Regions from separate parts of the Vibrio diabolicus genome, predicted to be linked through region 1. Evidence: riboswitches for the same ligand, from Rfam matches in the RefSeq annotation. Region 1 holds a riboswitch; each other region holds the start of a gene.

Region 1 (4,059 bases):
AACATCAGCATTTGCAAAGCGAATAGCAAACCCATCGATAAGCCGAGTGCGAGGCCAAGTAGGATCTCTTGTGCCGTTACCCAAGTGTGTTTGAGTAGCACGTCGTATCGAGTGACTAATCTATCCAATACTTCAATTGGCGAAGGCAAGATGAAGCTTGGCATGTCAAACACCACTACAATGAGTTGCCACAAACCTAAGATCACGGCTGCGCTGATCAGCAGACGCAACGCCGGATGAGTTACGCGTTCCTTTTTACTAATACGCGCCGAAGCGGAGTTGTACTGAGTCATATCACTCATAGTCTTTCTCCAACTGATCCAAAATCGCCTGCTGTAGCGCTGCGCACTCTCCATCGAGAGATCTTGGTGGCTTGGAGTCCGGAACAACCAAGTGCTGCGCTTGAGCAGGCGTGCCTTGCAACACATAGAGTTGGTGTGACAATCGCACCGCTTCTTGTGGGTCGTGCGTAATCAAGACAACGGTTTTGTCCTTTAGTAGCTCGGCTGAGAGAGTTTGCAATTTGTGGCGAGTCACGGCGTCCAATGCCGAGAAAGGTTCATCCATCAAAACCAAAGGTTTGTCTTGCATCAGAGTGCGAGCAAGGGCTACGCGTTGTCGCATACCTCCAGAGAGTTGAGCGGGTTTGGCGTTAGCATAATCAGCCAACCCAACGTGCTCTAATAAGTTGAGAGCACGTTGTTTATCATCCGCTGAATTTGAGTTGGCGTGAGAAAAGCGCGAGCTAAGGCAGACGTTATCCAGCACGTTAAGCCACGGTAGCAATAAATCCTGCTGAGCCATGTAAGCGATACGGTCATGCAGTGCGGCGCCATCGGTTGTGATGAGTTCGCCATGCCAGTCAACTTGGTTATCCAGTAGGCCAGCTAAGTAACGCAATATCGTGGTTTTTCCGCAGCCACTTCGCCCGAGTAATACCGTCCATTGACCGATAGGAATGACCATGTTCACTTTCGCTAAAGTCGGTGTTTGGCTGTCTTTGTATTGCAAACTGGCGTCGGAAAGCTGAATGCCAATCGCGTTAGCGAACATAAGTATGACCCGAAAAAAAGTGATTCACAGGGCCGTGACCTTTACCGACATCCAATTCATCAGCGTGTGCGATAGCTTGGCTGATGTACTGCTTACCAAGGTGCACTGCTTTGTGTAGGTTGTTGCCTTGGCTAAGGTAAGACGCAATGGCGGAAGACAGTGTACAGCCCGTACCGTGGGTGTTTTTGGTCGGAAAACGCTTGGCGCTGATTAACTCGGCACAGTCTTGCATGATCAGCAGATCGTTGCTGTTTTCATTTTCTTCAAGATGACCGCCTTTGAGCAGAATAGCTTTGGCACCAAGTGCACGAAGGTCGGTAATCATATCGTTCATTTCAGATTCTGATTGAGGCACTGGCTTACCCGTCAATGCTGCACCTTCTGGCAGGTTAGGAGTGATGATGTCTGCCAGTGGAATTAACTCTTCTTTTAATGTGCTGATTGCCGACTGTTCCAGTAATAGATCGCCGCTGGTGGCCACCATTACAGGGTCAATCACGAGGTGTTTTGGCTGGTATTGTTTAATTTTGTCTGCAACAACTTTGATGATGTTGGAGTCGGCTAGCATGCCCACTTTGACTGCAACGATGTTGAGGTCGGTAAATACTGCATCAAGTTGGCTCTCTACATGGTCGAGAGGAATGGGGAAAATCGCAGAAACGCCTTGGGTATTTTGCGAAGTAATCGCCGTGATTACCGAGCAAGCAAAACTGCCGGTTGCGGACATCGCTTTGATGTCGGCTTGAATACCTGCACCGCCACCACTGTCTGAGCCCGCGATGGTCAATACGATAGGGGTAGGCAAGGCTGGCGTGTGATGTGAATGAGGTTGTGATTGCTGCGTCATGGTCGCTCCTACTACAAGACGTATAGGAACTGACTTTGACCGTTGCAGATAGATCGATTTTTCGATCGCTATCGCTTACCTAAGAGGGGCGGCGAAAGGCAAAGTGCGCATAGTTCCCTACGTCAGTGCTAACTGAATCAGGTTCAACGGGTCTCGAATCTCGATCTCAGCCAACGCTTATCGCGTGGCCCCCCGACTATTTCGCTCGGATGATAGCAGGACCATTGCGGAAGGGATACGTTTTTTGAGAGTAATTATTATTGAGTATTCAATTATGCGAGGTGAGTGATAGAGTAAGCATCTAAATGGTTCGTCGTGTGGAATTTACTAGTGCAACGCTCTGGTGAAAGAGCTGAACCTGGAATATTTAATAAATAATCGTGGTCTCGCTAAGCAAGGATTAGCACAAAACAAGGTTAAAAAACTGTTAAAATTTAACGCGTTGCCAATTTAACTTTGTTGAACTTTTCGACAGTTAATTAGGAAGGCTAAGACGATCATCGAGCAAGGAGACTTCATGCTTAATTCTGCAACAGCGAAGTCAGTGATCGATCATGCTCTCTTTTTAGGGGCTGATTTCGCTGAACTATTCGTTGAACATCATCAAACTAACACCGTCCAGATCGCATCTGGTGAGGTGGACAAGATCAATTCGGGGATTGATTTTGGTATCGGTATTCGCCTCTTCTTCGGTCACAAAGTGCTTTATGGATACACCAATAGCACGGACGAAGCCGAGCTAAAACGCGTAACCTCATTGCTTGCGGCAAAAGACAAGCGTGAGCAAATCGCGTCAGCAGGTTCTTTAAATTTGAACCGCTACCCAATCCAACACGGTTGCCGCATGCCGTTAAGTCAGGATGCCAACTTAGATTCAAAAATCGCGTTTCTATTGAAAGTTGACCAAGCTGCGCGTGCAGAAAGTGAGTACATCAGCCAGTTCATTGGTAGTGTGCTTCAGCGCGAGCAGCAAGTGTCTATCTTCAACTCAGAAGGTTTGCATGTAGACGATACGCGTCACTACATTCGTGTGGCGGGTAACACCGTTGCTCAAAAAGGTAATGAGCAGTCTTCTGGTATGGAAGGTCCTGGCGCTCTTGCTGGTTGGGAGTTCAGCGAACAACTTGATTCGAAAGAGCTGGGTCAAACTATCGCGCAGCAAGCGTTAGTGAAACTTGGCGCGGATGCTTGTCCATCGGGTGAAATGCCAGTGGTAATTGGTAACGGCTTTGGCGGCGTTATCTTCCATGAAGCGTGTGGTCACTTACTCGAAACCACTTCGGTTGCGAAGAAAGCGTCCGTATTCCACGACAAAATGGGCGAAATGGTTGCTCACACTGCAGTGAATGCTGTCGATGATGGCACCATGACCAACGAATGGGGCTCGATTCATGTTGATGACGAAGGCATGAAGACTCAGCGAACTCAATTGATCAAAGACGGTAAGCTAACCAGCTTTATGGTCGATAAAATGGGTGGCATGAAGACAGGTTATGAGCCTACGGGTTCTGGTCGTCGTCAGAACTACAAGTTCGCACCAACCTCGCGGATGCGTAACACCTTTATCGAAGAAGGCGAGCATTCACTTGACGACATGCTGGCAGGTATCGAACGTGGTATCTATGCGAAGAAGATGGGCGGCGGCTCGGTTCAACCGGGAACGGGCGAGTTTAACTTTGCTGTTCGTGAAGCTTACCTCATTGAAAATGGCAAAATCACCAAACCTCTGAAAACAGCAACGCTGATCAGCACGGGTCCAAAAGTGTTGAAAGAAATCAGCATGGTCGGCAAAGACATGGCGCTTGCGCCGGGCATGTGTGGTTCAGTAAGTGGTTCAGTACCAACAACAGTCGGTCAGCCAACACTGAAAGTAGATAATATTCTGGTAGGAGGCGGTAACTAATGAGCCAAGAACAACAACTTCTTAATGCGGTTGATTACGTCCTATCAGAAGCAAAGCGTCAAGGTGCGGAAGCGGACGTGATTGTGAACCGTAACAGCAGCTTTTCGCTGAAAGCAAACCAAGGCAAGCTGGATGAGTACAAAGTAAGCTCAAGTCAAGTGCTGGGTGTTCGAGTTATTAAAGATGCTCGTGTCGCGACAAGTTATTCTGAATCACTAGAGCAACCAAGTTTAGATTTGATGCTCACAAACGCGCT
Region 2 (4,059 bases), on a different replicon from region 1:
CAAGTGAAGGGGCTTGAACAATCAAAGCACCTAGGGCAGAAACAACAAAGGTCGCGATGATCATCGCGACCCCTAAACCTATTTTTGGAACAGAATTCAAAGGTAAAACCTATCTCATTCAGATGAGGGGTGGAACGTCAGCTAAAACGTCAGTGCGCTTTGCCATTCGCGAATCCAAGACTTACGCATTTTTGCCACTTCATCAGCACTAAAGCTCAACGACTTGTTTGGAACGCTCAAGGTTTCAAAACCTTCAGGTAACTCAACGTCAGTAACAGGGTACATCCAGTTACCCGTTGGCATCGCTGACTGGAACTCATCACTTAAAATGAAATTCATAAATTGATCAGCAAGTTCTGAATTTTTTGCCCCTTTCACTTTAGCGGCGACTTCAACTTGCATGTAGTGACCTTCAGCAAAATTCGCCGTCGCAAACTTTGAATCGTTTTCCGCAATTAAGTGGTACGCAGGTGACGTAGTGTAAGAAAGCACTAAGTCCGACTCGCCGTTAAGGAACATGGAATACGCTTCTGACCAACCTTTCGTGACCGTTACGGTTTTGCTCGCTAGCTTCTGCCACGCTTGCGTCACATCGTCTCCATAGATGGATTTCATCCACAGCATCAAGCCTTGGCCCGGCGTTGACGTACGCGGATCTTGATAAATCACTTTCAAATCATCGCGCGTTTCCACCAGCTCTTTCATGCTTTTCGGCGGATTAGCCAGTTTCTCTGTGTTGTACACAAATGCGAAGTAGCCGTAATCGTACGGTACAAACGTCGTGTCGCTCCAACCATTTGGTAACACTGTGTTGGCCGTATCCACATTGTGCTCGGTAAGCAGACCGGTTTTCTTTGCTTCTGCCATCAGGTTGTTATCCAGACCTAACACGATGTCGGCTTTGCTATTACCGCCTTCAAGACGAAGACGATTCAGGATCGACACACCATCGTCCAACGCCACGAAGTTAACGTCACAGCCACATTTTGCTTCAAAAGCTTGCTCGATTTTAGGACCCGGCCCCCAATCTGCGGCAAAAGAATCGTAGGTATAAATAGTTAATGGGTTTTCAGCAGCAAACGCTGAAGTAGAGGTAATTGCAGCTAAGGCAATCAGACTTGAAGTGGTTTTCACTGCTCGCTCTCCATGAGTATTTCAGAGAAATAAGTTGAGCGGCACAGGGTTGAGGCGGCTATTAAGGACTTCCAATATCCAGACTCAATTCCTACGCCAGCATTATCTGGTTCAGGTAATACGGGTCCCTAGTTAAGAACTTAGGTCTCAGCGCCCAAATGCATTGATTGACTCAATGCTAAATGGGTTTGCTCCCCGATGAGTTGGATGGATTGTAAAGGTATTTGAGTGGTTACACAATCAGCTCACGAACGCTGGTCATAACCCCAACGAGGCACTAAACCTTGCTCAATACCTAAGTGGTCGAGAATTCTCGCCACCATAAAATCCACTAAGTCTTCAATGCTCTTCGGCTGATGATAGAAGCCCGGAGCCGCTGGCATGATGGTCACGCCCATTTGCGACAGTTTGTGCATGTTCTCCAGATGCAGCGTTGAGAATGGTGTTTCGCGAACCACGAGCAACAGCTGCCCGCGCTCTTTCATTACTACATCAGCGGCCCGTTCGATCAAGTTGTCCGACATACCGTGTGCTATGGCCGCAACGCTTCCCGCAGAGCATGGGCAAACCACCATTTGTTTGGGCGCTGCAGAACCAGACGCAACCGGCGAGAACCAATCGTCTTTACCGCAAACGGTGATGTTATTTGGATCACAGTTGAGATGTTCCACCAGCGCTTGCTTTGCGGCTTCTGGGCCACTTGGCAACTTAAGATTGTGTTCGGTTGCCATCACGACACGAGCCGCCGAAGAGATCAGAACGTAGACATGATAATCCGCCGCGACCAAACATTCTAAAAGGCGCAGACCATAAGGTGCACCAGATGCTCCAGTTAACGCTAAAGTGATGGCTTTTTCTGCTTGCTGCTGTTTGTTTTGCATAAAATCAGGCTTTTTGTTTAAGTTGCTCGAGGATCTTGCCGTGAATACCGCCAAAGCCACCATTACTCATCACGAGGATTTGGTCACCTGGCTGCGCACGTTCAACGATTTTCGCTACAAAGTTATCGATGTCAGCGTCAACAAAAGCAGGTTGCTGACATTGTTCCGCGATATCTTGCACCGACCATTCGATGTTGTCTGGTTGGAATAAGAACACTTCATCTGCGCTGTGTAGCGAATCCGCGAGTGTGTTTTTGTGCACGCCGCGCTTCATAGTGGCAGAACGAGGTTCCAACACGGCAAGAATGCGTTTTTCGCCTACCTTGTTACGCAAACCACCGACGGTGAGTTCAATTGCCGTTGGGTGATGCGCAAAATCATCGTAAACCGTCACACCTTGCTCTTCACCTTTTAACTCAAGACGGCGCTTGGTGTTAATGAAACGGCCCAGAGCCTGACACGCAAGCTCCGGCGTTACGCCAACGTGTCGCGCCGCGGCAATCGCCATCAGTGCATTATCAACGTTATGATCACCCACCAAATCCCATTCGACGGTACCGACCTTCTCGCCTTGCAGAGCAACTTCAAATTTTGAGCCATCGACCACTAATTTGTGCGCTTGCCAGTCGCCATCAACACCTGAAAACTGCTTTTCTGTCCAGCAACCACGCTCTAATACATCCGCCAAAGCTTGGTCTTGCTTCGGAGCTAAGATTAAGCCATTGCCGGGAACCGTTCGCACTAAATGATGGAATTGGCGCTTGATCGCCTCTAGATCATCGAAGATGTCAGCATGATCAAACTCAAGGTTGTTCATGATTAAGGTTCGAGGATGGTAGTGCACAAACTTAGAACGCTTATCGAAAAAAGCACTGTCATATTCGTCCGCTTCAACGACAAAAAACATGCTTTCGCCCAAACGAGCAGAGACTCCAAAGTTACCAAGAACTCCACCAACTAGGAAACCAGGTTGATAACCGCAGTCTTCGAGTATCCAAGCCAGCATGCTCGACGTGGTCGTTTTACCGTGTGTACCCGATACCGCCAATACCCAGCGATCGTGCAGCAAAAACTCGTTGAGCCACTGCGGACCAGAGGTGTAGCGCATGTTGGTATTGAGCACATGTTCAACACATGGGTTACCGCGGCTCATGGCATTACCGATCACCACAAGGTCTGGTTGAGGGTCGAGTTGAGACGGGTCGAAGCCTTCAATAATTTCAATACCTTGAGACTCAAGCAACGTGCTCATCGGTGGGTAAACGTTGGCATCAGAACCAGTGACTTTATGCCCTAATTGGCGCGCTAAAATCGCAGCGCCGCCCATAAATGTGCCACAGATACCCAAGATATGAATGTGCATAAACTAAACCTTGTAATGCGTTCTTTAATGCTTTCATTATCGCGATCACAACCAGAAAAGCGAGAGACTTTAGCCTTCTTCTTGCAGTCCCTTTCACAAATATGACAAGGTTGAACACAGACTGTACAACCTCTTGCTTACTGATGAATCCCTCAAACAAGTCTACAAATAAATTGAGATCTCAAACAGTTACTTCATTACCATTAAAAAGATCTGCGACTTAAACTTACATCCAGCGCAATCGTTTAACATCCATAAAGAGATGCTCACTTGCGCACTACCCCCAATGAAATGAAAATGTAAGGATTAACCATGTCAGGACTGCGCACCCTAGGCGAGTTCATTGTCGAAAAACAAGCGGATTTCCCCCACGCTAGCGGTGATCTATCATCCCTTTTAGCCTCCATTCGTTTAGCTGCAAAAATCGTTAACCGCGAAATCAACGCAGCGGGTCTCGGTGATATCACTGGTGCTGTAGGCACGGAAAATGTCCAAGGTGAAGACCAGCAAAAGCTCGATGTTTACGCGAACGATAAGTTCAAAGCCGCGCTTGAAGCTCGTGACCAAGTGTGTGGCGTTGCCAGTGAGGAAGAAGACGAAGCGGTTGCTTTCAACAAAGAGCTCAACCAAAACGCCAAATATGTGGTACTGATGGACCCACTTGATGGTTCTTCTAACATC
Region 3 (4,059 bases), on a different replicon from region 1:
GGCAGTATATATACGATATCACTGCAGAGCCTTCTACGGCTGAACTAGTGCCCGGTTTCAATACTGAGGTATTAGCTTTTAATGGGCGTATACCTGCACCGATAATTCGTTGCCGACAAGGGGAAAAGGTAACAATCAACTTCATCAATAAGCTATCAGAGCCGACGACGATTCATTGGCATGGCTTGAGGATTCCTATTGAAATGGATGGAGTTCCGTTTTTAAGCCAGGCTCCTATAATGCCCGGAGAGACTTTTACGTATGAGTTTACCCCGCCAGATGCAGGTACGTTTTGGTATCACCCACACATGAACAGTGTTAAGCAGCTTGGTATGGGGTTGGTTGGGCTAATAATTGTTGAAGAGGCTGAGCCTGTTCAGTTTGATGAAGAGCATGAAGTCGTCCTCAAGCATTGGCATTTAGACAAGCAAGGACAGTGGAAGAATCTAATGGTGCCGCGCTTGAGTGCACGTATGGGAACGCCAGGAGAGTGGAGTAGCGTCAATGGTATTCATGAGCCTGTTTATACGCTGAAGCAGAACGCGACTACGCGATTAAGAATTGCTAATGTCGATAACACCATTACCTATCCGATCGCGATTGAAGGCACAGAGGCTTGGGTTATTGCCATCGATGGCAATCCAGTTAAAACGCCTTATAGGCTCACTCAACACAAAATTGGTCCGGGAATGAGATTGGATATCGGATTGATTGCTCCGAAGGCTGGAGAGCGTGTTTATGTGCGTCAAATGAAAGGGCGCTTCCCATTCTCTTTGTGTGAGTTTGAAGTTGTTGAGTCTGACCTGCCAAGCAACAAGAAACTGCCTTTATTGCCTCTCAACCCTGTGCCTGATCTTGATTTGGAAAATGCGAAGCAAATCGATTATGTGTTTGAATGGGAGGGGGCGATCACTCCCGTCGATAAATCGGGCAAAGCGATACCTAAATTCTGGCTGATGAACAAACGGGCTTGGGAGGGAATGAGCATAGATAATATCCCTGCGCCACTTTCAACATTGGAGCTTGGAAAAACCTATATCTTCAATTTGAAGAACGTTACTCAATATCATCATCCTATTCATCTTCATGGGCATACATTTACTGTTCTTGAGTTAGATGGGAAGAAACTCGACGAACCGTTCCATACCGATACGGTTTTACTTGGAAAAAATGGCAGTGCCAAAGCTGCCTTTGTTGCTAATAACCCTGGACGTTGGATGTATCACTGCCATGTTATTGAGCACATGAAAACCGGTTTGATGGGGTATATTGAAGTAAAGTGACTCCTGTAACTTTTTTAATCTCAGCGTGTTTTAAATGCAATACGTTGTCGAATTCTAAAATTTCACCATCAATATTGCTTTAGTTTTGGTTACAATATCGTCATCAATAGTGTTGGGGGAATTATGGGGCAGTTTTCCATTCTTGGTTTTATTGCACTAGGTGGTGCTTTCGGTGCGTGTTCTCGTTACTTGATATCTGAACTGTGTGTCATTTTATTGGGGCGTGGTTTTCCATACGGTACGCTAACTGTTAATGTGGTTGGTTCATTTATCATGGGCTTGTTGATTGCTGCGTTCGACAATGAACTGTTGGCAACAGAACCTTGGCGACAAGTGATTGGTTTGGGCTTTTTAGGGGCACTGACGACGTTTTCCACCTTTTCTATGGATAATGTTTTACTTATGCAGCAAGGTGCGTTTCTTAAGATGGGGTTAAATATTTTATTAAATGTGGTGCTGAGCATCTCTGCTGCGTGGATCGGTTTCCAATTATTGATGCGCAGCTAGCAAAGTAGTTAAAAATTAAACAGGTCGGCTTGGTTTAACCAGGCCGTTTTTATATACTGATATCACTTGTCGGAGTGCCATAAGGCTGAGACCGTTAATTCGGGATCCGTTGAACCTGATCAGATTAGAATCTGCGAAGGGAACAAGAGAAGATATTTATACCGGAGTTCTTTCTGGTTGACCTATCAAATAGTCGAATGTTGTTATAGGCAAATTACTTAAGCTTTATTTAGCCTTAATTTGACTCCTCTTGTCGCATCTATCCGCCAAGCATTTTTATCCAATTACTTTTTATCTAGTATAACAAAGCAAGGAAAAATGCTATGTCGAGTCGCAAACAAGCGAGACTGGAAGCAAAACAGTTTATTGAAACACTCTCGGTACAGCCGTACCCAAATTCCACAAAAGTATATGTAGAAGGTTCACGTCCAGATGTTCGTGTACCTATGCGTGAAATAGCGCTAGCAGATAGTCTGATTGGTGGCACAAAAGAAGCGCCTATTTTCGAGCCGAATGAAGCCGTCCGAGTCTACGATACGTCAGGTGTTTATACTGATCCGAACTACGATATTGACCTTTATAGCGGCTTACCAAAGCTAAGAGAAAGCTGGATTGAAGAGCGAGGTGACACAGAGTTACTCGATGAAGTAAGCTCGGTGTACACCAAAGAACGCTTAGAAGACGAAACACTAGACGATCTTCGTTACGGTAATCTACCACGTATTCGACGTGCCAAAGATGGGCAATGCGTCACTCAACTGCACTATGCTCGCAAAGGTATTATCACCCCAGAAATGGAATTCATCGCGCTGCGTGAAAACATGGGTCGTGCCAAGTACCGTGATGATGTGCTGAATCAACAGCATCCTGGTCAAAGCTTTGGAGCTAATCTTCCAAAAGACATTACCGCCGAGTTTGTTCGCAAAGAAGTTGCCGAAGGTCGCGCGATTATCCCTTCTAATATCAACCACCCAGAATCCGAACCAATGATCATTGGACGTAACTTTTTGGTCAAAGTGAACGCCAATATCGGTAACTCATCGGTGACGTCTTCGATTGAGGAAGAAGTTGAGAAGCTCGTTTGGGCGACACGCTGGGGTGGGGATACCGTTATGGATCTCTCTACTGGACGTAACATCCACGAAACTCGCGAGTGGATTCTGCGTAACAGCCCGGTTCCGATCGGTACCGTACCTATGTATCAAGCGCTGGAAAAAGTGAATGGAGTTGCCGAAAACCTTAACTGGGAAGTGATGCGCGATACTCTGATTGAGCAAGCAGAGCAGGGCGTTGATTACTTCACTATCCATGCCGGTTTACTACTTCGCTATGTGCCAATGACTGCAAAGCGTGTTACTGGCATCGTCTCTCGTGGTGGTTCTATCATCGCGAAATGGTGTTTAGCGCATCACCAAGAAAGCTTCTTATACACCCACTTCCGAGAGATCTGTGAAATCTGTGCCAAGTATGATGTGGCACTTTCTCTCGGTGATGGTCTGCGCCCTGGTTCGGTTGCCGATGCTAATGACGAAGCGCAATTTGCGGAGCTTCGTACTCTTGGTGAGTTGACTAAGGTTGCGTGGGAATACGACGTACAGGTGATTATCGAAGGTCCTGGCCATGTTCCAATGCACATGATCAAAGAGAACATGGAAGAGCAGCTAGAGCACTGCCATGAAGCTCCGTTCTACACCCTTGGTCCACTGACGACAGACGTCGCTCCTGGTTACGACCATATTACGTCAGGAATTGGCGCTGCCATGATTGGCTGGTATGGCTGTGCGATGCTTTGTTACGTAACACCTAAAGAGCATCTTGGCTTACCAAACAAAGAAGACGTGAAGGTAGGCATGATCACTTACAAGCTTGCTGCTCACGCTGCTGATTTGGCTAAAGGGCACCCTGGCGCACAAGTTCGTGATAACGCGCTTTCTAAAGCACGTTTTGAATTCCGCTGGGAAGACCAATTCAACTTGTCACTTGACCCAGAAACCGCGCGCGCTTTCCATGATGAAACCTTGCCTCAAGAGTCGGGAAAAGTTGCTCACTTCTGTTCGATGTGCGGACCAAAGTTCTGCTCGATGAAGATTTCGCAAGAGGTTCGAGAATACGCGAAAGATACTGAGCAAGTTGCTGCGGACCAAGCTATCTCGATCAAGATGCTTGATGATCCTCTTGAGGGGATGCGTCAGAAATCGCAAGAATTTAGAGAGTCAGGTTCTGAGTTATACCACCCAGCAGCACATGCCGAGGTAAGTGACTAATGAGC

Evidence for each region. A riboswitch is a leader RNA that binds a small molecule or an ion and turns the genes downstream of it on or off. The one in region 1 is predicted to bind thiamine pyrophosphate.
Region 2: another riboswitch for thiamine pyrophosphate. It lies ahead of thiB (thiamine ABC transporter substrate binding subunit); the one in region 1 lies ahead of thiD (bifunctional hydroxymethylpyrimidine kinase/phosphomethylpyrimidine kinase).
Region 3: another riboswitch for thiamine pyrophosphate. It lies ahead of thiC (phosphomethylpyrimidine synthase ThiC); the one in region 1 lies ahead of thiD (bifunctional hydroxymethylpyrimidine kinase/phosphomethylpyrimidine kinase).

What each region holds. Positions count from the first base shown of each region.
Region 1 is NZ_CP042452.1:124,143-128,201, forward strand. Features, by position in the region: gene FR741_RS15980 (ABC transporter permease) at 1-302, opposite strand, end outside; gene FR741_RS15985 (ABC transporter ATP-binding protein) at 295-1,053, opposite strand; gene thiD (bifunctional hydroxymethylpyrimidine kinase/phosphomethylpyrimidine kinase) at 1,043-1,900, opposite strand; TPP riboswitch at 1,998-2,105, opposite strand; gene FR741_RS15995 (TldD/PmbA family protein) at 2,418-3,803, shown strand; gene FR741_RS16000 (TldD/PmbA family protein) at 3,803-4,059, shown strand, end outside.
Region 2 is NZ_CP042451.1:2,936,082-2,940,140, forward strand. Features, by position in the region: gene thiP (thiamine/thiamine pyrophosphate ABC transporter permease ThiP) at 1-100, opposite strand, end outside; gene thiB (thiamine ABC transporter substrate binding subunit) at 142-1,134, opposite strand; TPP riboswitch at 1,206-1,342, opposite strand; gene FR741_RS13810 (flavin prenyltransferase UbiX) at 1,380-2,015, opposite strand; gene mpl (UDP-N-acetylmuramate:L-alanyl-gamma-D-glutamyl-meso-diaminopimelate ligase) at 2,020-3,378, opposite strand; gene fbp (class 1 fructose-bisphosphatase) at 3,691-4,059, shown strand, end outside.
Region 3 is NZ_CP042451.1:63,857-67,915, forward strand. Features, by position in the region: gene FR741_RS00350 (multicopper oxidase family protein) at 1-1,283, shown strand, start outside; gene crcB (fluoride efflux transporter CrcB) at 1,407-1,790, shown strand; TPP riboswitch at 1,851-1,949, shown strand; gene thiC (phosphomethylpyrimidine synthase ThiC) at 2,114-4,054, shown strand; gene FR741_RS00365 (thiamine phosphate synthase) at 4,054-4,059, shown strand, end outside.